3 regions of the Paenibacillus sp. S28 genome follow, and region 2 is predicted to be linked to each of the others. Evidence: riboswitches for the same ligand, from Rfam matches in the RefSeq annotation. Region 2 holds a riboswitch; each other region holds the start of a gene.
The links. Region 2 has a riboswitch for cyclic di-AMP ahead of IAE55_RS20980 (TrkH family potassium uptake protein). Riboswitches for the same ligand answer to the same signal wherever they lie in the genome.

Region 1: another riboswitch for cyclic di-AMP. It lies ahead of IAE55_RS32930 (C40 family peptidase); the one in region 2 lies ahead of IAE55_RS20980 (TrkH family potassium uptake protein).
Region 3: another riboswitch for cyclic di-AMP. It lies ahead of IAE55_RS04075 (APC family permease); the one in region 2 lies ahead of IAE55_RS20980 (TrkH family potassium uptake protein).

Annotation. Positions count from the first base shown of each region.
Region 1 is NZ_JACVTM010000030.1:6,386-13,253, forward strand. It holds gene IAE55_RS32915 (M1 family metallopeptidase) at 1-1,550, shown strand, start outside; gene IAE55_RS32920 (hypothetical protein) at 1,561-2,403, shown strand; cyclic di-AMP (ydaO/yuaA leader) riboswitch at 2,677-2,814, shown strand; gene IAE55_RS32925 (C40 family peptidase) at 2,819-3,286, shown strand; cyclic di-AMP (ydaO/yuaA leader) riboswitch at 3,664-3,803, shown strand; gene IAE55_RS32930 (C40 family peptidase) at 3,807-4,298, shown strand; gene IAE55_RS32935 (GNAT family N-acetyltransferase) at 4,520-5,008, shown strand; gene IAE55_RS32940 (c-type cytochrome) at 5,174-5,533, shown strand; gene IAE55_RS32945 (4a-hydroxytetrahydrobiopterin dehydratase) at 5,617-5,922, opposite strand; gene IAE55_RS32950 (hypothetical protein) at 6,109-6,402, opposite strand; gene motA (flagellar motor stator protein MotA) at 6,748-6,868, shown strand, end outside.
Region 2 is NZ_JACVTM010000009.1:34,912-41,779, reverse strand. It holds gene IAE55_RS21000 (YqzM family protein) at 1-82, opposite strand, end outside; gene trxA (thioredoxin) at 481-798, shown strand; gene uvrC (excinuclease ABC subunit UvrC) at 1,050-2,933, shown strand; gene IAE55_RS20985 (CPBP family intramembrane glutamic endopeptidase) at 2,902-4,596, opposite strand; cyclic di-AMP (ydaO/yuaA leader) riboswitch at 4,855-5,001, shown strand; gene IAE55_RS20980 (TrkH family potassium uptake protein) at 5,068-6,408, shown strand; gene IAE55_RS20975 (potassium channel family protein) at 6,497-6,868, shown strand, end outside.
Region 3 is NZ_JACVTM010000001.1:963,865-970,732, reverse strand. It holds gene IAE55_RS04075 (APC family permease) at 244-2,067, opposite strand; cyclic di-AMP (ydaO/yuaA leader) riboswitch at 2,203-2,366, opposite strand; gene IAE55_RS04070 (phosphotransferase enzyme family protein) at 2,572-3,603, opposite strand; gene IAE55_RS04065 (hypothetical protein) at 3,747-4,076, opposite strand; gene IAE55_RS04060 (PrsW family glutamic-type intramembrane protease) at 4,078-6,252, opposite strand; gene IAE55_RS04055 (hypothetical protein) at 6,476-6,868, opposite strand, start outside.

The DNA of each region.
Region 1 (6,868 bases), on a different contig from region 2:
TGAAGACTGCCGACGGTCTGTCGCTGATGCACCGGATTCAATACGTGCAGCCGGATGACGGCAATACGAAGGACAAGACCTTGATGAAGGTGCGTCTTCCGCGGCCGGTGAAACCAGGTGAAAGCATCACGCTGTCCATGCAATTCGAAGTCCAACTGCCCAAAATCTTCGCCCGAATGGGGACCGCCGGTAACTTTGTCATGGCCGGGCAATGGTTCCCCAAAATCGCCGTCTACGAGCCCGTGGGAACGCGCGGCCGGACGAGCGAGGGCTGGGACCTGCACCAGTACCACGGCAATTCGGAATTCTACTCCGATTTCGGCATTTACAGCGTCCGCATTCACGTACCGAAGAACTACACGGTGGCCGCAACCGGTTTCCCGGTGCAGAACTCACAGATCAAGAACGGCGAGAAGATCTATCAGTTCTACGCCGACGACGTACATGACTTTGCCTGGGCCGCATCCCCCGACTTTATCGTCGCCGAGGAGCCGTTCTCTTCAGCGGAGGTGCCCGGGGTCCGGATCAAGCTGTATCTCGATCCCGCCCACAAGGATTTGAAGGAGCGCTACTTCTACGCCGCCAAGGCCGCGCTTAAATATTTCAGCAAATGGTACGGGAAGTATCCGTATTCCACTCTATCTATCGTCGTTCCGCCCGAAGCAGGCAACGGGGCAGGCGGCATGGAGTATCCAACGCTGATTACGGCCTTCGGGGCCAAGGACGACTCCCCGGGTTACGACCTCGAGCGGACCGTCATCCATGAAATCGGCCATCAGTACTTCTACGGCATGATCGCCAGCAACGAGTTCGAGGAGGCCTGGCTGGACGAAGGCTTCACCTCCTATGCTGAGGATAAGCTGATGGAGCAGGAATACGGCGTCATCCCCAATCTGCCGATTCAGTCCTCGCTCATCGCTTCACCTGCGCCGCTGACCCAGGACGCCTGGAAATATACGTCGCAGAATCAATATGCACTGAACGTGTATTACCGCGGCAAGATGGTCCTGAAAGAAATGGAGACGCTGACCGGCGCCCAGACCATGAAGAAAATCATGTCCACCTATGCGAAGAAATACCGTTTCGAACATCCTGCCACGGCTGATTTTCAAAAGGTGGTCGAGCAGGTAACCAGCAAGTCGTGGCAAACCTTCTTCGATCAATATGTATACGGCAGCCAGATGGCGGATTTTTCGGTCGACGAAATTACGGTGCGCAAGGATAAAGATTCGGCGCAGCCCCGGTATGATTCTATGGTGAAGGTCAGCAAAAAGGGCGGCGATCTGCCGCAGGTGCCGATTCTGTTCACGTTTACGGACGGGCATCAGATCAAAAAGGTTTGGGACGTAAAGAACGCCAGCACCCAGTTCAAGCTGACATACAGCTCCCCGCTGGCCTGGGCCATGATCGATCCCGGCTATACGATCGTGCTGGAAAACAAACATGTGAACAACTACCTGAAGGCGGACATGGATCATAAAGTGCTCCTCCGCTGGAACGTAAGCATTACCAAGCTGATTGAAACCCTGCTTGGAAGTCTGTCCTGGTGAGGTGAGAGCAGTGAAATCCTATATTGTTAACGGTTGGAAAAGCGTCAAAGACCAATTTTATGTCATGATCATCATGTTCCTGTACCAGCTGCTCTGGGGCTACTTCCTGTACCGTCTGATCGATTCGGCGGTCGTGCCGCTGCTGATGCGGTATCCCGATCCCCCGCCGACCGAACTCAGCCAAGTCCTCTATTATGTGGAGGGACAAATGAGCTTAACCCAAAGCAGCACCGTGCATACCTACCTGTGGGTTCTGTTGGGGATGGTCGCCCTCCGCATGCTGCTGACCCCTTTTATCCACGCGGGCATCTTCTATGGCCTGCACCGGGAGCATCAGGGGGAACGCGGACTGTTTTTCTTCCAGGGCATGAAGCTGCACGGCAAAACGGTGTTTCTTTTTCACCTGATCGAATGGGTGCTTATCGCCGCTCCGTTATACTGGATGATCCCGAAGATGTATCCAATCCTGCTCAGCGCGATCCAAAACCATGCCCAGCTGCTTCACTGCATCCCGTACATTGCAGTCTGGCTTCTGTACTGCTACATCGTCCATCAGATGATTCTGTTCATGCAGTTTGGCAAAACCGGTGGAACCAGCATGTTCTCCTCGCTCTGGATCTGCCTGCGAAGCGCGCTGCCGGTCATCGGTATATCCGTTCTGCTGGGCGCGGTCAGCCTGCTCTTGTATGGCATTACCAGCAGCGTCTCTCTGATCTGGGCAGGGCTTGCCACCCTGATTATCCAACAGGGCTATCATATGGTCAGCTGTATCTTTAAATTATGGAATATCTCCTCCCAATATGATTTGTGGCATCAGCAAATGAACCGTACGAAAAAAAATATTTCGGAATAGTTAAAATTTTGTCATCACTTTAATCCGCTGATAAAAGAAGAACCCCGTCTCTTTCTGTTGAAAAGAGGCGGGGTTTTTGTTGTAAAATGATTGTTAACCATTTGCCAAAGTATAAATCCTCTGTTAAAATAATCCGAGTACGAACTTAGTAACAACTTTGTAATCTTTGCTGTAACGATTTTGACTTTGCTGTAACTGATTTCATCATTTGTCCGTTCATTTGATTGGTATGTACGATTATAGGTAACTTGTCAGCATGTCCATTTCCGGTGCAATCATCACGAGCCGAATTCCCGGGCACCAGGAAGCGGGGGATCCAATTTTGGGTGAATTGATCTCGCTACAGAGGGATCATAGGGGACCTTCTACCGAATCCTTAAGCTAACCTCGCAGGCATTGGAAGGGGTTTATTTTTTTGAAGAAGAAGTTGGCAGCCGCAGCGCTGGGCCTTACACTTGCGTTCTCCATGGGCACCGGCAGCGTATTTGCGGATTCATCTCTGAATCACATCGTTAACAACACGATCGGCGTTTCTTACAAAACCGGCGGAACAACTACGAACGGCTTCGATTGCTCCGGTTTTACCCGTTACGTGTACCAAAAGCTGGGGTTAACCCTCCCGCGTGTATCGGCTGCGCAATATAAAACAGGTACCGCTGTTTCCAAAAGCCAGCTGAGAGCAGGAGACCTTGTTTTCTTTAACACCCTAGGCGCAGGCGTTTCCCATGTCGGCATTTACATCGGCAACGGAAAATTCGCGCACGCGTCCTCTTCGAAAGGCGTTACCATTAGCAAACTGAGCCAAAGCTACTACGCCAACCGCTACGTTGGCGCCAAACGGGTCATGAGTACGGCCAAATACCAAGCTGCGGTTTACAATTGATTATCTCTCGAAAACAATGCATATCCAGAACAACCCGCGCCGCTGATTTTTGCCGAAATCGCCCCGCGGGTTTGTTGTTACTTATTAGACGTACGAACCACCGAAAAGGTAACAGCATTTCAAAAAAATTTTTTAAACGAGTAAATCCACGATTTTCTCCTGTTTTTTCCACCCTTGTCATTTCTTTTACCCACTCGTCCAACAAATAAACATCATTTCCTATAATTTTTCCTACAAATCTTCTTTTTCTGTTAGAAACAATTGCCAAAGTCCGATTCCTTTGTTACAATAGTCCCAGCGATAGTAACAACTTTGTAATCTTTACCTGACACAAAGTTGCGAACGAATAAGAAGTAACAGGGAATTATACATAGTGTAAAAAGTTCATGCCGAATTTCCTCACACTAAGGAAAGCGGGGGAACCAGTTATGGGTGAATTGATCTTGCTTCAGAGGGATCATAGGGGGCCTTCTACCGAATCCTTAAGCTAACCTCGCAGGCGCCGGAAGGGGTATTTTACTTGAAGAAGAAACTTGCAGCAGCAGTCATGAGTTTCGCCATCGTGCTCACGGTCGGCACAGGAAGCGCTTTCGCGGATTCCAAGATGGATAAAGTGATCGACAGTGCGATCGGAACCAAGTACAGAACGGGCGGAACCACAACAAGCGGATTTGACTGCTCGGGATTTACAATGTACGTATTTGATCAATTGGGCATCGATCTGCCCCATCAGTCTGGATCCCAGTTCAGCATGGGTTCGGCCGTATCCCGCAGTGATCTGAGAGCAGGCGACTTGGTATTCTTTAATACATCGGGAGCCGGAGTATCCCATGTCGGAATTTACGTCGGCGACGGAAAATTCGCACATGCCTCCACTTCTCGCGGTGTGATCATCAGCTCTCTGAGCGACAGCTACTACGTCAACCGCTACGTTGGCGCCAAACGAATCATGAGTACGGATAAATACAAAACCGCCGCCGTCGATTCCGAGGACGTAGATGACGTCCAGTAATGCAGGTAAAGCAAGGGTACGAGATCCCGTAGAATGAGATTTTTGCCGAAATCTCCTTTTGCGGGATTTTTTGCGGACAGAAATGGGTAACCCTTCCATTCCCGCCCGCTACTCCTCATTTACCCCTATATTCCGGAATTAAACAGATATCTGCGGCAATCCGGAATATTTTTTCTCTAATGTTCAAATCCTACAGGGAGGTCTGGAAGGGAGATCTGCACATGAACCTCCAACATGAGAGCTTCATGATCGTTCCCATGACCCGGGAGCATGCTGAGACCGTCTGCGGTTGGGCGTACGAACCTCCATACGATTTATACGGCTGGCTGCCGTGGGATCAGATGGAGGCGCTTGGCGTCGAATTTGGTGATCCTGAGGTGAGGCAAAGCCAGTATGTGTCCGTCCTGGATGCTGAACATACCTTGTGCGGGTTCGCGCAGTTCTTTCCCTTGGCAGGCGTGACCCGGCTTGGTGTTGGCATGCGGCCTGATTTATGCGGCCAGGGGCTGGGTAAGAGCTTTATGCAGGCTGTGGTCGGCGCAGCCCGGGAAAAACGGCCTGGGGACGAAATCGACCTTGAAGTGCACACATGGAATAAGCGGGCCATCCGGGCTTACGGGAAGTCGGGGTTTGTTATCGCTGATACCTACCCCAAGCTGACCCCTGAAGGTGAACAGCTGTTTCACTGTATGGTCTATGAAGGGATCTAACTTTGAAAATTCCATCATCATAAAAATGGTACAAATTTGTGTATTTTTGGTGGCCCCAAGTTTGGATTCGTTTGCTTTTTTGACACAAACTATTTGATGTGATGGCTTGTTCCGTTATAATGAAGGAATGAAGAATGACAGTTTACATAGAAAGGACGAAAACGGATGCAAAAATGGATCATGAGCGGTGTATTAACGATCGCAGTGGTTATGGCAATTGTGCTCATGTTTACGCTTCCAGGCAAAGAGCAGGTGGCGGAAGAAGAGAAGCCGACCATGCCGGAAGTTACGATGGACGCCGCAGCGGCCGAATCTACGATTAAAGCACAGGGCTGCATTAGCTGTCACGGGGATCAGCTTCAGGGTGCCGTAGGCCCGAACCTTCAAAAGATCGGAAGCCAACTGTCCGCTGAAGAGATTTACACCATTATCACTAAAGGTAAAGGCGGCATGCCATCCTTTAAAGACAAGTTGAAAGCTGAAGAGATCGCCAATGTGGCCCAGTGGTTGGCTGAGAAGAAATAACGGTTGTAACGCATACAGAAACACGCTTTGGAAGAACGGGACGTTCATCGCAAAGCGTGTTTTTATTTGCTGCATTATTCTCGTTACCTTTTTTCGCCGGAACGCATTTTTTCAAACAGTTCGTTAAATTGGTGAGCCTCCTTGACATCCAGGGACGTAATCCCGCCTTCATCCCATGAAGTCAAACGCAGCGTCACATTTTTATAATCAATCGTAATAAAGGGGTGGTGGCCAAAAGCCTCTGAAATGGCCGCAACCTCATCCACAAAGGAAATGCCCTTCATGAAATTGGAGAAAACGTATTTGCGCACGATCCAGCGGCCCTCTTCAAGCTCCCAGCCTTCCAGCTTAGACAAATGCGTTTCTACTTCTTCTTGCGTATATACCATTCTTCCGTTCCTCCCTGAAACCTAACATCCCCGAGGTTCACCAGGATGTGTCATTAATGTATGCTCGGGCGAAAAACCTTTACCCATTGTATTCATCCCTGAATGTAATCATGCTTCTCCAAGGAGAGTACATACGAATAATATCTTACCATGGACGGGTTTAAAAAATCCATCCGGCCCCAGGGACTATATCAGTGAGACTACGGTCAGCTCCTCGTCGCCGATCAAGAGGTTGATCCGGTGATGGTCCTTGTCATACATCACGATACCGCTTCCAACGGTGATGACAGGTTCGGCTCCCAGCGCATAGAACAAATCCTCCGCCAGCGCCTCATGCACCTCACGCTTCTCTTTGATGCCCAGCTGCATCCAATCCTGCTCCGCCATTTCAAAAAATAAATAACTGTCCGGAATTTCCCCGACAGCTGCCGTCAAATCGGTCAATATGCCGTCATAGTCACGACCATGCTTAACACCCATGCCATTCCCTCCATATCGAAGTTTAGTTACTCATACGATCTATAAGCGATTATTGTGAATGGTGAATGCCCTGCTCCATGCGCCCCTGTGTCAGGGTCTCAAGTGGGCCATTCGTCACCCGTTTGTGCTGTGATTATTCCCTTCAGGGTATGCTGCTCGGACTTGATTTTGTAGGACAGATGAACCTTGTCATTTCATTATACCGGAAAATATCCCTTAAAAAAAAAGAGAATGGTGTCGATAAATAATATAAACCGTTTTTTGTGAAAGCGACCATGTTGCAAGGATGTAAACGCGGTCGATTCCGAAAGGATTCAATTCTATTTCTCATGGATGAGGTGTGCAATGGAAATTTCAACGATTGTTGGCCTGATACTCGGTGTGGTTGCAGTCCTAGTCGGCATGGTGCTGAAGGGCGCCCCGATCGTCAGCCTGCTGACGCCCGCCGCTTATGTCATTATTCTCG
Region 2 (6,868 bases):
CATTCATCAGATCCATTAAATCATTGCGCGGCTCTTCGTTCACGTGTTTCCGCGGATCGTTAGCGTGCACGTTTGCATCCATTTGAACAAATGCCTCCTCATCATGGTTTCAGCCTGATGTCAATGAGCCTTCTCATGAACAGAGAAACCCGAGTTAACATTAGTATACCCAAACTTCAAAGAATTTGTAAAGAATATATGGTGAATACTTATAGGGGCAGGGAAGGGTGGCTGAACGGTTAAGGGGCCCGAATTTCGTTTAATCTGTAATTAAGGGTTTCACATTTCTTGACGGAATGTGTTATACTTAAACTGTCCACAAAGACATATCAGTTTAGACGTCCATTTGCGCTCTTGCGATTACGGGGGATACCAAGCCGGATGGCCGTTTTTTCATCCCTTGCGTACAGCCGCTAAACATGGTCTGTCTTCTGTGAAGCAGAATACACCGAATTTTTTCTTATAAGGAGGAAACCTATTATGGCAATTGTGAATGTATCCGACCAATCCTTTAACGCTGAAATCGAAGGTCAAGGTACGGTTCTGGTAGATTTTTGGGCACCATGGTGCGGTCCTTGCAAAATGATCGCTCCGATTCTGGAAGACCTGGCTAACGAGCTCGGAGACTCCGTGAAAATTGCCAAACTGAACGTGGATGACAATCCGGAAACGGCGTCCCGTTTCGGCGTGATGAGTATCCCGACTTTGATTTTCTTCAAGGACGGTCAACCGGTTGATAAAGTGGTCGGCCTGAACTCCAAAGAAAACCTGAAAAACATCATCGCTAAACACCAATAATTGGTGCATGGCCGATGACAGGCGCCTCCGGATGATTCCGGGGGCGCTTTATTCGTATGCAGGTACGGATGCCTGCCGGATGACCGAAAACAGGCTGTCGGGATTTTTTGTATATTTACATGCAGTGGCGGGATGCCCCGAAGGTAACCGAATAGGCTATCTTGACGAAACCCCGACTTTTGCCGGGTTATATTGCTGTATTCAGCCGTTTTCTCCTATAATATAAGTACCGGGAGGTGAGCCGATACGGCATGGACGATTTTGCAAAGCAATTACAGGAACAGGAAAAAGCACTGGAGAAGATCCGCAACAAGCTGGCTTTGCTGCCCGATCTGCCCGGTTGTTATTTGATGAAGAATGCCGATGGCAAGATTATTTATGTAGGTAAAGCCAAGGTGCTGAAGAACCGGGTCCGCTCCTATTTTACCGGCAGCCATGACGGCAAGACGCAGCGCCTGGTGGCGGATATCCGGGATTTTGAATATATCGTGACCGGAAGCAACATTGAAGCACTCATTCTCGAATGTAATCTGATCAAAACGCATCAGCCGCGATATAACGTCCTGCTGAAGGACGATAAGACGTTTCCTTATATTAAAATTACCAATGAGCCGCATCCCCGCCTTGAGGTGACCCGCCGCGTGCTCAAGGACAAAGCCAAGTATTTCGGCCCTTATCCGAACGCTTACGCCGCGCAGCAGACGAAAAAGCTGCTGGACCGAATGTACCCGCTGCGCAAATGCGGGGTCATGCCGAAAGAGGTATGCCTGTACTACCATATGGGCCAATGCCTGGCACCTTGCGAGAAGGAAGTCCCTCAGGAGGAGTATGACCGTATTACCCAGGAAATTAATTCTTTTCTGAGCGGCGGACACGAAGAGATTAAGAAGGAGCTCCAGCGCAAGATGCAGGAGGCGGCGGAAGAACTGTATTTTGAACGGGCAAAGGAACTGCGCGACCAGATCCTCAATATTGAAGCGATCATGGAGAAGCAGAAGATTACGACGACGGACACGAAGGACCGCGACGTATTGGGCTTTGCCGTGGATAAAGGCTGGATGTGCGTGCAGATTCTGTATATGCGCCAGGGGAAAATGATTCAGCGTCACGCGTCTGTTTTTCCGTTTTATGGGGAGGCGTACAGCGATTTTATGTCCTTCGTGACGCAGTATTACAGCGACAATCCGGCGCTGCCGAAAGAAATTTTGCTGCCTGACATGCCAAAAGGGGAAGAGGCGGAAGACAGCAGCCGGCCAGAGGATGCCGCGGAATCGATCGATGCCGGCGGCGGCGCAGCATCCCTGCAGGAATGGCTCGGCATCAAGGTGCTGGTGCCCCAGCGGGGGACGAAGCGCCAGCTCGTGGCCATGGCGGAAGAGAATGCCAAGGTCTCACTGGACGAGAAGTTCCGCCTGATCGAACGGGATGAGGAGCGGACGTCCAAGGCCGCCGCGAACCTCGGCCAGTATATCGGCATTGAGTCGCTGCACCGGATCGAGGCGTTCGACAACTCCAACATCCAGGGAACGAATCCGGTATCGGCGATGGTCGTGTTTATCGACGGCAAGCCCGACAAAAAGGAATACCGGAAGTACAAAATCCGTTCGGTTCAGGGACCGGACGATTACGATACGATGCGGGAGGTCGTCCGCAGACGCTACGAGCGCGTGCTGAAGGAAAACTTGGAGCTGCCCGACCTGATTGTCGTGGACGGCGGCAAAGGGCAAATTTCCGCCGCGATCGACGTGCTGCAGAACGAGCTGGGCCTGTTCATTCCGGTGTGCGGTCTGGTCAAGGACGTCAAGCACCGGACCGCGCAGCTGATGGTGGGCGATCCGCCCGAGCCGATTTCGCTGCCGCGCGACAGCCAGGAGTTCTACCTGCTCCAGCGCATCCAGGATGAGGTGCACCGGTTCGCCATCACCTTCCACCGCGAGCAGCGCGGCAAGTCGATGGTGGCATCCAAGCTCGACGCCATCCCGGGCATCGGCGAGAAGCGGCGCAAGCTGCTGCTGAAGCATTTTGGCTCGCTTAAAAAAATAAAAGAGGCCCGGATTGAAGACTTCCGGCCTCTCTCGATCGGCGACAAGCTCGCCGGACAAATTATAGCAGCCCTTCAGGAGGAGGAGTCGTAACATACGGCTTCTCCTTCTTTTTGCCGTAAAACAGGTAAATGACCCAGGCGACGATAAACGGCATGACGCAGGTGACCACGCCCGCCAAAATGTTCGTCAGATCCCCCATGCTGAACAAGCTGAAGCTCATCAGGATGCTGTCGAACACGACGTGGGCGAACATGACCGCGATATAGCCGTGACGCAGGAAGATCAAGCTGAACAGGAGACCGATGAACAGGAGCTCAATCGGACGAGTGTATATCGGGTAGATCGGGTACAGCGTATGGCCGAAGGCCCAAATCAGCGTCGGAATGACGCAGGCGACAAAGGTGTTCCTTACAATTTTCTTCAGCATCGGTATGCCGAAAAGGCGGTACACGGCTTCCTCGGAGATGCCGGCCATCCAGGCCATGATCGGCAGCATCCACGGGTACAGCATGTTATACGGGGACTGCGAGGCGTCCGTCGTGGACCAGCTGTGGATCGTCCGGTCCAGGACGAGATAGATCACCGACTGCGCCCCCATCAGGATAAACGCCCACAAATACCCGGTGAACATGCTGTGGAGCACGTAACGCCCGTATCCTGGCTCTTTGGCGCGGGCCCAGGCGTTGTAACCGGCTTTGCGCCACAGTCCGTCCCCGCCGACCAGGGAGAAATACAGGAGCACCGTCATCGCTATGCTCAGGATCACCTGAACGACCATGGCCACGATCAGCCCGAACTGGGAGAAGCCTTCCGCTTCCAGCACCGGCAGCATGTTATAAGTCGTCAGCAATGAGACAACAAAATAAAACAAGGACAAAAACAGCCCGCGGGCAAAGGATGTGTACCGCCGTGTCAGCGCACTGTAAATGATGGCGAGAATGCCTAGCACGATCGTAAACAGTCCGTATCCCAGCATGGTCAGCATCGTGGCGCTATTGGTCTGCTTCTCTACATAAGCCGTATGAGCGGATGGGACCGAAAATCCAGGGAGGAAGGAGTGGAGCTCCCCATCTTCAAAGGCAAACTTGAATTCCAGCTGCGATTGCCCAATGTGGGAGGAGGAGTCGGTATAGATCAAGCCGGGCTCATCCTTGCCGCTCGATACTTTCAGGGAGCCGGTGTTATAGCCCAGCTTCTGCAGCCAGGACGAGGCGATTTCCTCTTTATCCTCCAGCGTCATGTTCCCTTCCACAATTCTCAGTTTCTGCTTGCGCATCGTTTCGTTCGTTTCGGCCATCGCGGCCGCATACTTGGAATACGGAGGCGTGATGGAGAACCCGACCACCTTGCCCGTGTTCATATGTACGTCTACATTGATATATCCCTGATCGCTCGACTCGGGCAGCCGGACCCGGAACACGTCATAAGGATACTTCGGTTCGTATTTCTTGTTATATTCGGTAAGAAGCTTCTCTTTGGATAAATAACCGTAAAGGTCCGATTCCGACTGGTACGTGACAAGCGGCTTATCTGCAATCCCCGTTTGAATATTCAACCGGTCTGAGGCAAACGCTTTGGCGGCTGCTTCTGCCTCCGATTTGCTGATGACCTTGGTCGTTTGCCCCTCCAGCGTCTCCGAGCTCGTCTGCGGAAACACTTGTACGAAAAAGAATAAAATAAGGCCGATGACTCCCAAAATGCCCAGCCATTTATAATTGGCCCTGATTTCCAGCGGCTGGTTTAACCGGTCCATGAAATCCCCCCTTGAATGTGATAAAGATACCATTCCCCCCAATACAGTACGGTAAACATAACATAGAAGATTCGCCCAAAACCAGTATACCCTGAAAATAGTGGTGAAAAAACGATGAAAATCAAGGAAAGCTATCGAAAAGAGAAGATAACCGCAGGCCGTGTCCACCTGCATTGCGAATCAGGCTGTTTTCCATCCAATTTATCAGAAAAAGGCCTTTGTGATGTCCTACAATAAAGATTATAATTTTGATGCAAATGAATAAGAACGCCGAATTTCTCATTGAAAACGGGGGAACCATTTTTTTGGGGTGAATTTCGTTGGATGGTTTAGTCGTCCACGAATAGGGCAACCTGTGCATGCCCGAATCCGTCAGCTAACCTCGTAGGCGTCGTGCATGCAGGAGCCAAACCGAAAGGCATTGGATTTCCGATGCTTTTTTCTTTTGACTTTTTTAAAGAGGTGAATGTATTGATTGGTAAATGGAAGTGGTTCCGGCTGGCCCCTCCACAAATATTAACTCTGGGTTTTGCGGCCATTATTTTGATCGGAGCCATACTGCTCACCTTACCGATTTCGAACACGACAGGAAAACCGCTAAGTTTTATTGATGCCTTGTTTACGGCAACCTCGGCGACCTGCGTGACCGGTTTGGTTGTCAAAGATACGGGGCTATACTTCAGCACGTTCGGCCAAGTGGTCATCATGCTGCTGATTCAAGTCGGGGGACTCGGCTTTATGACGATGGCCACCCTGGTCGCCTTGGCTTTCAAGCGCCGGATTTCACTTCGGGACCGGCTCCTGCTGCAGGAAGCGATGAACCAGAATACGATGGAGGGCATCGTCCGCCTGATTCGGAAAGTGATATTTTTTTCGTTATCGATCGAAGGCTGCGGAGCGTTACTGCTCGCCATCCGGTGGTCGTTCGATATGCCTCTTGGAAAAGCGATCTTTTATGGAATATTTCATGGCGTGTCCATGTTCAATAATGCGGGATTCGACCTGTTCGGCCATTTTAACAGCCTGACGGGATTTGTATACGATCCGCTCGTCAATTTTGTCGTGATGTTTCTCATTGTATCGGGCGGCATCGGCTTTATCGTCATGTCCGATCTGGTGGATTACCAGGTACACCGGAAGCTGTCGCTCCACACGAAAGTGGTGCTGTCCATGACCGGCGCCCTGATCGTGATCGGAGCGGTCGTCATCTTTATCTTTGAATTCACGAATCCCAAGACGCTCGGTTCGCTGAACTGGGGCGGCAAAATTCTCGCCTCGCTGTTCCAGTCGGTTACGCCGCGAACGGCCGGGGCGAATACGCTGAACTTGGCAGATATGCGTCAGGCATCGCAATTTTTTACGATCATTCTGATGTTTATCGGTGCGTCGCCGGGCTCCACGGGGGGCGGGATTAAGACCACGACGTTCACCATCCTCGTCGGTGCGGTGATCGCGATGATCCGCGGCCGCGACGATATTGTGCTGTACCGTTACCGTTTGCCCCAGGAACGGATTTTCAAAGCGTTGACCATTACGTTCCTGGCCCTGTTCCTGGTCGTCGGCGTGTCGATGGTTCTGTCCACGACGGAAGACAGCAGCTTCTTGATGATCCTGTACGAGACGACGTCGGCTTTTGGCACGGTAGGTTTATCGCTCGGGCTGACGCCGCATTTGTCCTTGATCGGGAAAATCCTGATCTGTCTGACGATGTTTGCCGGGCGCCTTGGACCCCTGACCTTCGCTTATGCGCTCGGTCCGAAGAAGGGCAAGGAGCTGTACCGCCATCCCGAAGGCAAAATCATTATCGGGTAACCATGGCTTGGATGAATCAACGTTTCCATCTTGTCAAAGTCATCATATATAAAATCAACATTAAGGGATAAGGAGCTACTGGGGAGAAATGAAAACACAGCAGTTTGTCGTCATCGGTTTGGGGCGGTTCGGCTCAAGCCTGGCCATGGAGCTTATGGATTTGGGGTATGAGGTGCTTGGGGTGGACATCAATGAAGAAGTGGTAGATGATATGAGCGAGCATCTGACCCACGCCGTGGTGGCGGATGCAACCGATGAGGAGGTTCTTAAATCGCTCGGGATCCGTAACTTTGACTGCGGGATCGTGGCGATTGGGGACGATATCCAGATGAGTATCTTGGCTGCGATCCTGCTGAAGGAACTGGGCGTTCAGACCGTGGTAGCCAAGGCGATTTCCATACTGCACGGCAAAGCGTTGTCCAAGCTGGGCGTGGACCGGGTGATCTACCCGGAGCGGGAC
Region 3 (6,868 bases), on a different contig from region 2:
GTTGCTGTTCTATATACGTTGATTAGACGCGCTTGATGTACCGTTTGTTGCGTTCATGCTCTCACACCCGACACATCATGAAAAATGGATTGCCTCCTCTACAGGAAAAAAACGTTACCCTCAAGACACGATTCCTAAGGAATTACTCTTTCCCTTCTATATATCCGCTGCTTTTACGCAAAAAAAAGACCGCCTGCACAGATGCCGGGGCCTGATTACGAATGGTTTGAACCATCTGAATCGCTATTTTTTTAAATGATACGGTACCGTCGTCACAACAACATCTTTGCGGAATAAAAGATAAGTCCGGATCATCAAACTCGTCTGGTTGTGCAGCAGATTGTGCCAGCTCCGCTTTGGAATAAACTGCGGAATGATCACCGTGACCTGGTAGTTGGATTCGCTGGCTTTCCGGTGCACCGTATCGATAAATTTGCTAAGCGGATGAATAATGCTCCGGTACGGAGAATGCAGTGTCACAAGGCGCACGTCAGGCCGCCATCTATGCCATTTTTCCTCAAACCGGTTCTCTTCTTCCCGTTCAAACGGAATATATACCGCAATGATCTGATCCGCCGCGAGCGACTGCGCATAATTCAGGGAATGCTCCACGACATGCGTAATGCCCGAAACGGGGAGAATGATCACATTGCCTTCAATCGGTACCGCCGGCTCACACGTCGACAGCCGCAGCTGCTCGCCAACCGCCTCATAATGCTTCTTGATCCGGTGGAACAGATACACGATCAGCGGCAAAAAGATCAGTACCGGCCAGATCTGCGCAAACTTGGTTGCGAAGAACATCACCGACACCGTGAAGCTGATCAACGCGCCAATCGTATTGATGACGAGCTTCGTTACCCAACCCTGCGGTTTTTCCCGGATCCACTTGACGATCATCCCCGTTTGCGAGAGCGTGAAAGGGATAAATACCCCTACCGCGTACAGTGGGATCAAATGTTCCGTCTGTCCGTGGAAGGCGACGATCAGCACGATAGACAGTAGCCCAAGGATGATGATTCCGTTCGAATATCCCAAACGGTCACCGCGGACAGTAAACATCCGGGGAATAAACCGGTCTTTGGCTAAATTGACCGCCAGCAGCGGAAACGCCGAATATCCGGTATTGGCCGCCAGGATCAAGATCAGTGCCGTCGTGCCCTGGATGAAAAAGTACATAAAATTCCGTCCGAACGTCTGATTGGCAATCTGGGATACGACCGTCTCCTGGGGATTTGGGGATATGCCCAAATAATAAGCAAGAAATACGATGCCCGAGAAGAGTACAGCCAGCAGAATCCCCATAGCCATCAAGGTTTTGGCCGCATTGTTCGGGGCCGGATCCTTGAAGTTCGGGATGGCGTTCGAGATCGCTTCGACCCCGGTCAGGGCGGAGCTGCCCGAGGCAAAAGCTTTTAAGAGCAGGAACAGGCTGATCCCCGCCACCGGCGTCCCGACCGGCGAATGCAAATGCGGTGAAACGTGGCCGGTCACGATGTTGTACATACCGACGCCGATCAAAATGAACAGCGCGAAGGCGAACAGATACACCGGATAAGCCAGGATGGAGGCCGACTCGGTGACGCCCCGCAAATTCAGAAGCGTAATGAGGATGACGAAGGTGACGGCAATCCCCACCGTATGCTCATGCAGCGCAGGAAACGCCGAAGTCAGCGCGTCCGTGCCAGCCGAAACGCTGACCGCAACAGTCAAAATGTAATCTACCAGCAGCGATCCGCCGGCCACCAGCCCGGGATAGATTCCCAGATTCTGTTTGGAGACGACGTAAGCACCGCCGCCATGCGGATAAGCGAAGATGATCTGCCGGTAGGATAAAATGAGTGCAGCCAGCAAAATCAGTACGCCGATTCCGATCGGTATCGAATACCAGAACGCCGCCGTGCTGACCGTGACCAGAACCAGCAAAATTTGCTCCGGCCCATACGCTACGGACGACAGCGCATCGGAGGATAGAATGGCCAAAGCTTTTTTCTTATTCAGTTTTTGTTCTCCCAATTCGGTAGACTTCAGCGGACGTCCGATCAGAAGTCTTTTCAATGCTGCCATAAAATGTTTGTCACCGCCAATGTTAGAGTTGGAATGCTCATGATGTACCCGTTAGACACGTGCTCAACCCTTTTTGGGCACAACAAAAAAAGCCGCAGGAAAGCTGGACCTTCCCGTGGCTTTACGCGCACGACAAATCCCTCTTTCATAACGCTTACGAGGTTAGCTGACGGATTCGGGACCGAAAGTATCCCTACACTCAATAAATGAACATCAAGTGATTCACCCCTGGGACGAAGGTTTAACTTCATCCCTTTGGTTCCCCCGCTCCTGATTTCAGAATTCAGCGATCAAGGAGTATTACGTTTCAGGTTCACAAGTTCACGATTACGAATTGAATCTTACTCCTTCCGGATGCCAGCTGTAAAGAAGCAAACGGTTTGAGATACGTATGAAAAAATTCAAAAGAACTTCATGTCAACGCTTACATTGGCGGCAATCTATTAATTTCTGGCTGTAGCTGTGCATATCGCTTGTTTACGCTATTAAATTCATATCGGGCTTCTAAATATTTCGATTCGCCGCATTCCTCAGCGAAGCCTCTACGGTATCCAGTCGGTTCAAGCAGTGATGACGGACCATTTCGAGGTCGTTATCCAGCTGATCCGGCTCCAGGTTGCGATGCAAAATATTCATACACCAATGGGTAAGGTTCCTCAAATGATGGCGGTATGCATAATAACGCAGTAAATCAAGGTTCAGCTCCATCTGTTGTCCTAGTTCCTGCTCATACCCTGTGAGAAAATGATCCAGTCCGTCCCCGATATACCCCACGATATCCAGCTCTGGTGGCGCAAGCATGGCCGCTTCCCAGTCCAGGACGACAAGCCTGCCGTCTGCGGTCTCCATCAGATTCCCTCCCCACAGATCACCGTGACAGAGCACATTGGGGGCCGGATCAAGCACGAGAGGTTCACGAACCTCTGTCATCTGGTGCAGCAGCTCGGTTATGCGCGTTTGCTGAGGGATAACAAGCTCACGCAGCAGCTGGCTAGCGGGGCTTGCACCGGGCTGAAGATGCTCAAGCTGCTGCAGGCATTGGGTCAAATGTTCGGAAAAGGAGACATCATATGTTTCACTCGAAAGGCTGGAAGCGGTAGTGAAGGGAGTTAACTGCCGAATCCGCGCAGCCAGCCGTCCAATACGCTCCAAGTTAGGCTTGGAAAACGGGTAAGCCTCAGCCCAGGTCTCCCCTTCTATAAATTGAAAGAGTACCGCGGTACAGCCGGAGAGGGAAAGCAGAAAAGCGCCGCTTGAGGTTCGGTACGGACAGGGCAGCTCCACAAATCGGCCGGTCTGATGCAATTCCCACATAAACGGCACATAACGGTTGCAGCGAAGGATGCCTTGGCGGTGGCTGTCATTGCCATGGTCAAACAGTTTCATATAGTATCGCATCCCGTTTTCTCCCACCACCCGGTAAGAATAGGCCGAATCTCCATAAGGGATAAAAATAAGCCTCCGGGCAGCGATTCCGTAAGCTTCGTTCAAGTGATGCACAAAAACCCCTTCGTCCATTCGATAAGACTGCCTCAATTCATTCTCCCCTTTCCTATTTCATCGCGTAGCGCGGATAAAAGCAATCAAGCCCGGTGTCTGTGTAACCCGGACTTGATCGCAATGGCCTCTTATGAGATTAAAACAATCTTTCATTCATTCACCAATGTTAACAGGCAATGTTAACCGATGTAGACAACCGCACCGCTGCGCCTGTACGCTTTCGGCAGTTCCGTCTCAAGCAGCTCGAGCCTGCGTAACATGTGGTCGAGGTCGTCCCCATGCATGTGGCTTCGCGCCCATTCTTTAAGCTGGGACACTTCGCCCAAGACAGCCGGGATGTCCTCGGACTCTACGTCCGTACCGTCCTGGAAAAGTGCGACCCACTGCAAGTTCAACTCTTCCACCGCCGGCACCCAATATTTCTGGAAAAAGGATTCCGTCGCCACCGGAAGCATAAAGGACCGTTCAAATTCGTCCTCCGGGTCCACAATAATTGCGCTAATTGACATGTTATTCCACCACCCCAAATCGAATGTTGAACGTGTAATCCGGAAACTCCTGGCGAAGCTTATTCAAACTGTTCTCCGCGGCCGCCCGCAGAGCCGGCGAGTCCCCGTCCAGCTGAAACTCGAAATGCCGGATTCCTTTAATTTGCTCCAGCGTCGGGATTTCCGCCGTTCCATCAGGCGTTGTTCGCGTCCCAACCGCCTTCTGCATCAGGTTGTTGATCCGCACCTTCGTTTTCTGGTACAACTGCTTATCTGTAAATTGCTGCGGCGTCTGCTGCGGCTTGCCCGTTTTTGGATGGATGCGGTCGAGCCCTTGCGCCGACTTGGCTTCATAGAAGATGCCCTTCTCCAAATCGACGCCGTCAAACTCCCCAAGCGCTCCGTTCTTAGCATCGTGGAGCTCTACCCCACGGTACTTCGCTTTGCTCCAATGCACATAATCGTCCCCATCGTTCTTCGGCGGCTGCTCCTCGGGATCTTTCTCCTTCTTTGGCGGTGGATCCTCCCCATCCGGCTTATGCGGCTTCTTGGGCAGGTCGGGTTCCGGCTTCGGCTCCTTTCGCCGTTTAAGCAGCTTCTCCAGCCAATCCTTCAGCCTGCTGCCGCCCTTCTTACCGAAGCGTTCGGCCAGCCTGCCGAACGGAACCCGGCTCAGCGCCAGCGCAAGCAGCGTAGAGATCGCATTTTCGGGGGTGAGCAGCCTTTTCGGATCGCGGATATCCTTGGCGATTTCGTGGCCGCTCGCCGGTATGCTCGCTGCTGTTAAGGCAATACCGAGCGCGGGCCAGAAGCTGACGAACATCAAGGACAAAGCGAACGCCCCGAGCACGATGGCGCTTTTTTCCCAAAAACCGAGGCGGTCCCACCAGTTCTGCAGCGAATCAAACATGCATGAGAAGCAAGCCGGATCGGCGGGATGGACGTGCGCCTGGAAATAAGCGGCGAAGCCCGCCAGCCCGGCGATCACCAGCAGGACCGCGGTTACACCGGCGGCTGCACGGAAGTGCTTCAGCATCCTCGTCTGCAGGTCACCCTGCAGCGCGGCGGCTTCCTGATTGCCGTATAGGAGCGAGAAGCCCAGCTCCCTGCGTTCCCGGGTCCAGGACATGACGCTCGCCAACCGTTCCCTGCGGGTCAATAGAGACTCCAGCATATACCACAGCTCTGACACCGGGTTGATCCATCCTTCGCCTTCCATTCTCGGCAGCCGGCTTTTCACCCGATTCAACGAGACGTAATCCAGGACGAGCCCAATCGCGAGCATCAGGAGGAACACGCCTTTCGTCCGGTACCCGCTGCCGGTCAGGTCGCTGATTTTCATAAACCAGTCCGGCAGTGAGCCCTGACCGTTATAAGCAGCATGATCGATGATCGACCAGACGAGCAGCAGTGCCGGCAGGGCGAAGATGGCGGCCTTCAGCCGCTTGCGGTACCGTACGGCCAAACCAAGCCCCAGGGCGACCATGCCGGTGTGCACAGGATGACTGACCGACATGATGGTCGGAAAGATGCTTTCTTCAAACCGGCCGGGGAACAGCGTCCAAAAATCCCAATGGATCGTTTCCCCTCCAAGCATCGTCACACTGTAGCCGTACGTCCGCCCGATGATGCCGGAGTTCAGCCAGCGGCGCGTCAGCTCTTCCATCAATTGAAATCCCACACCCGCCCCGGCTCCGGCCAGCGTATAATCGGCAAGGCTCATGGAAGAGGCGCGCCGTGAAAAGAGCAGAAACAGACCGAGCGGCAGCAGCTTCCACACTTCCTCGAAGATCGGGGTCAGGACGGCCTGGGACCAGGTGTCCCGCGTATCTCCGCCAAACAGGCCGTGAGCCGCGAGCAGCGTCAGCGCCGTGACCGGGATGACGAGAAAGATGCCCAGCAGCATAAACATGGCTGCCTGCTTCCAAGTAAATGTTTTGCTCCGGCAAAGAAACCAAAACTGCAGCATGACATAAAAAGACCATAAATACTGAACGAGCATTGTGCGTGAATCCCGGTACAGGAACAGGCCAAGGATAAAAAACAATAAGGATATCCAGCACCATATCGTATATAAGGTTTTGAGCCAGGGGAGGCGCCGGAGCGTTTCCTGCACCCACCGATACACCCCTTCGGCGATATCCCTGATTCCGTTTCGGATGTTCCAGATCGTATCCGTTTCAATCTCCTCCTTCATGGCATCACCCTGATTCTGAGGGGCTGTCCTGACAAGAGCTGTGAAGATATAAGATCCGCTTCCTCCCCAATATACCTCATATTCGTCTAGGGTTGGGCAGTGAATATGGGGATGCAAACCAAAACTGGACCATTTTCCCCCTCCAAGGGGACTAAGGTCAGCCGAAAGACCGCCGCTAACCGGCACGAGTGGTGCATAGCTCCTATAATCAATCCGCCCCTGTTCACTCGTTTCTGAAGATCTGCAGGACCGTGTCCGAAATAACCTGCTCCGGGACGTCCCCGTGCAGCGTATACAGAAAATCATCCTTCACGAAACGATACACCACTTTCTCCGTTTGGTCATCGCGAAGCTCCTTCGTGGATGGAACGGCTTTCTGGTGAGACAGAACCGGATAAGGGGACGGACCACGCAGCCGGGTGACGGACAAACGTAATCCATTCGGGTAACGGATTCGAATCTCCGGTTCCATAAATTTATCGTCATATACCTGGACTGAGCGAATCTGATCTTCATCCGGAAAACGAAGCTCGCTTCGAAGAAGCACCCTCGCGTCTTGCATCGTACTTGGGCGAAGGTTTCGGTCCAAAAAATGTCCTGCACTCAAAATCATCAG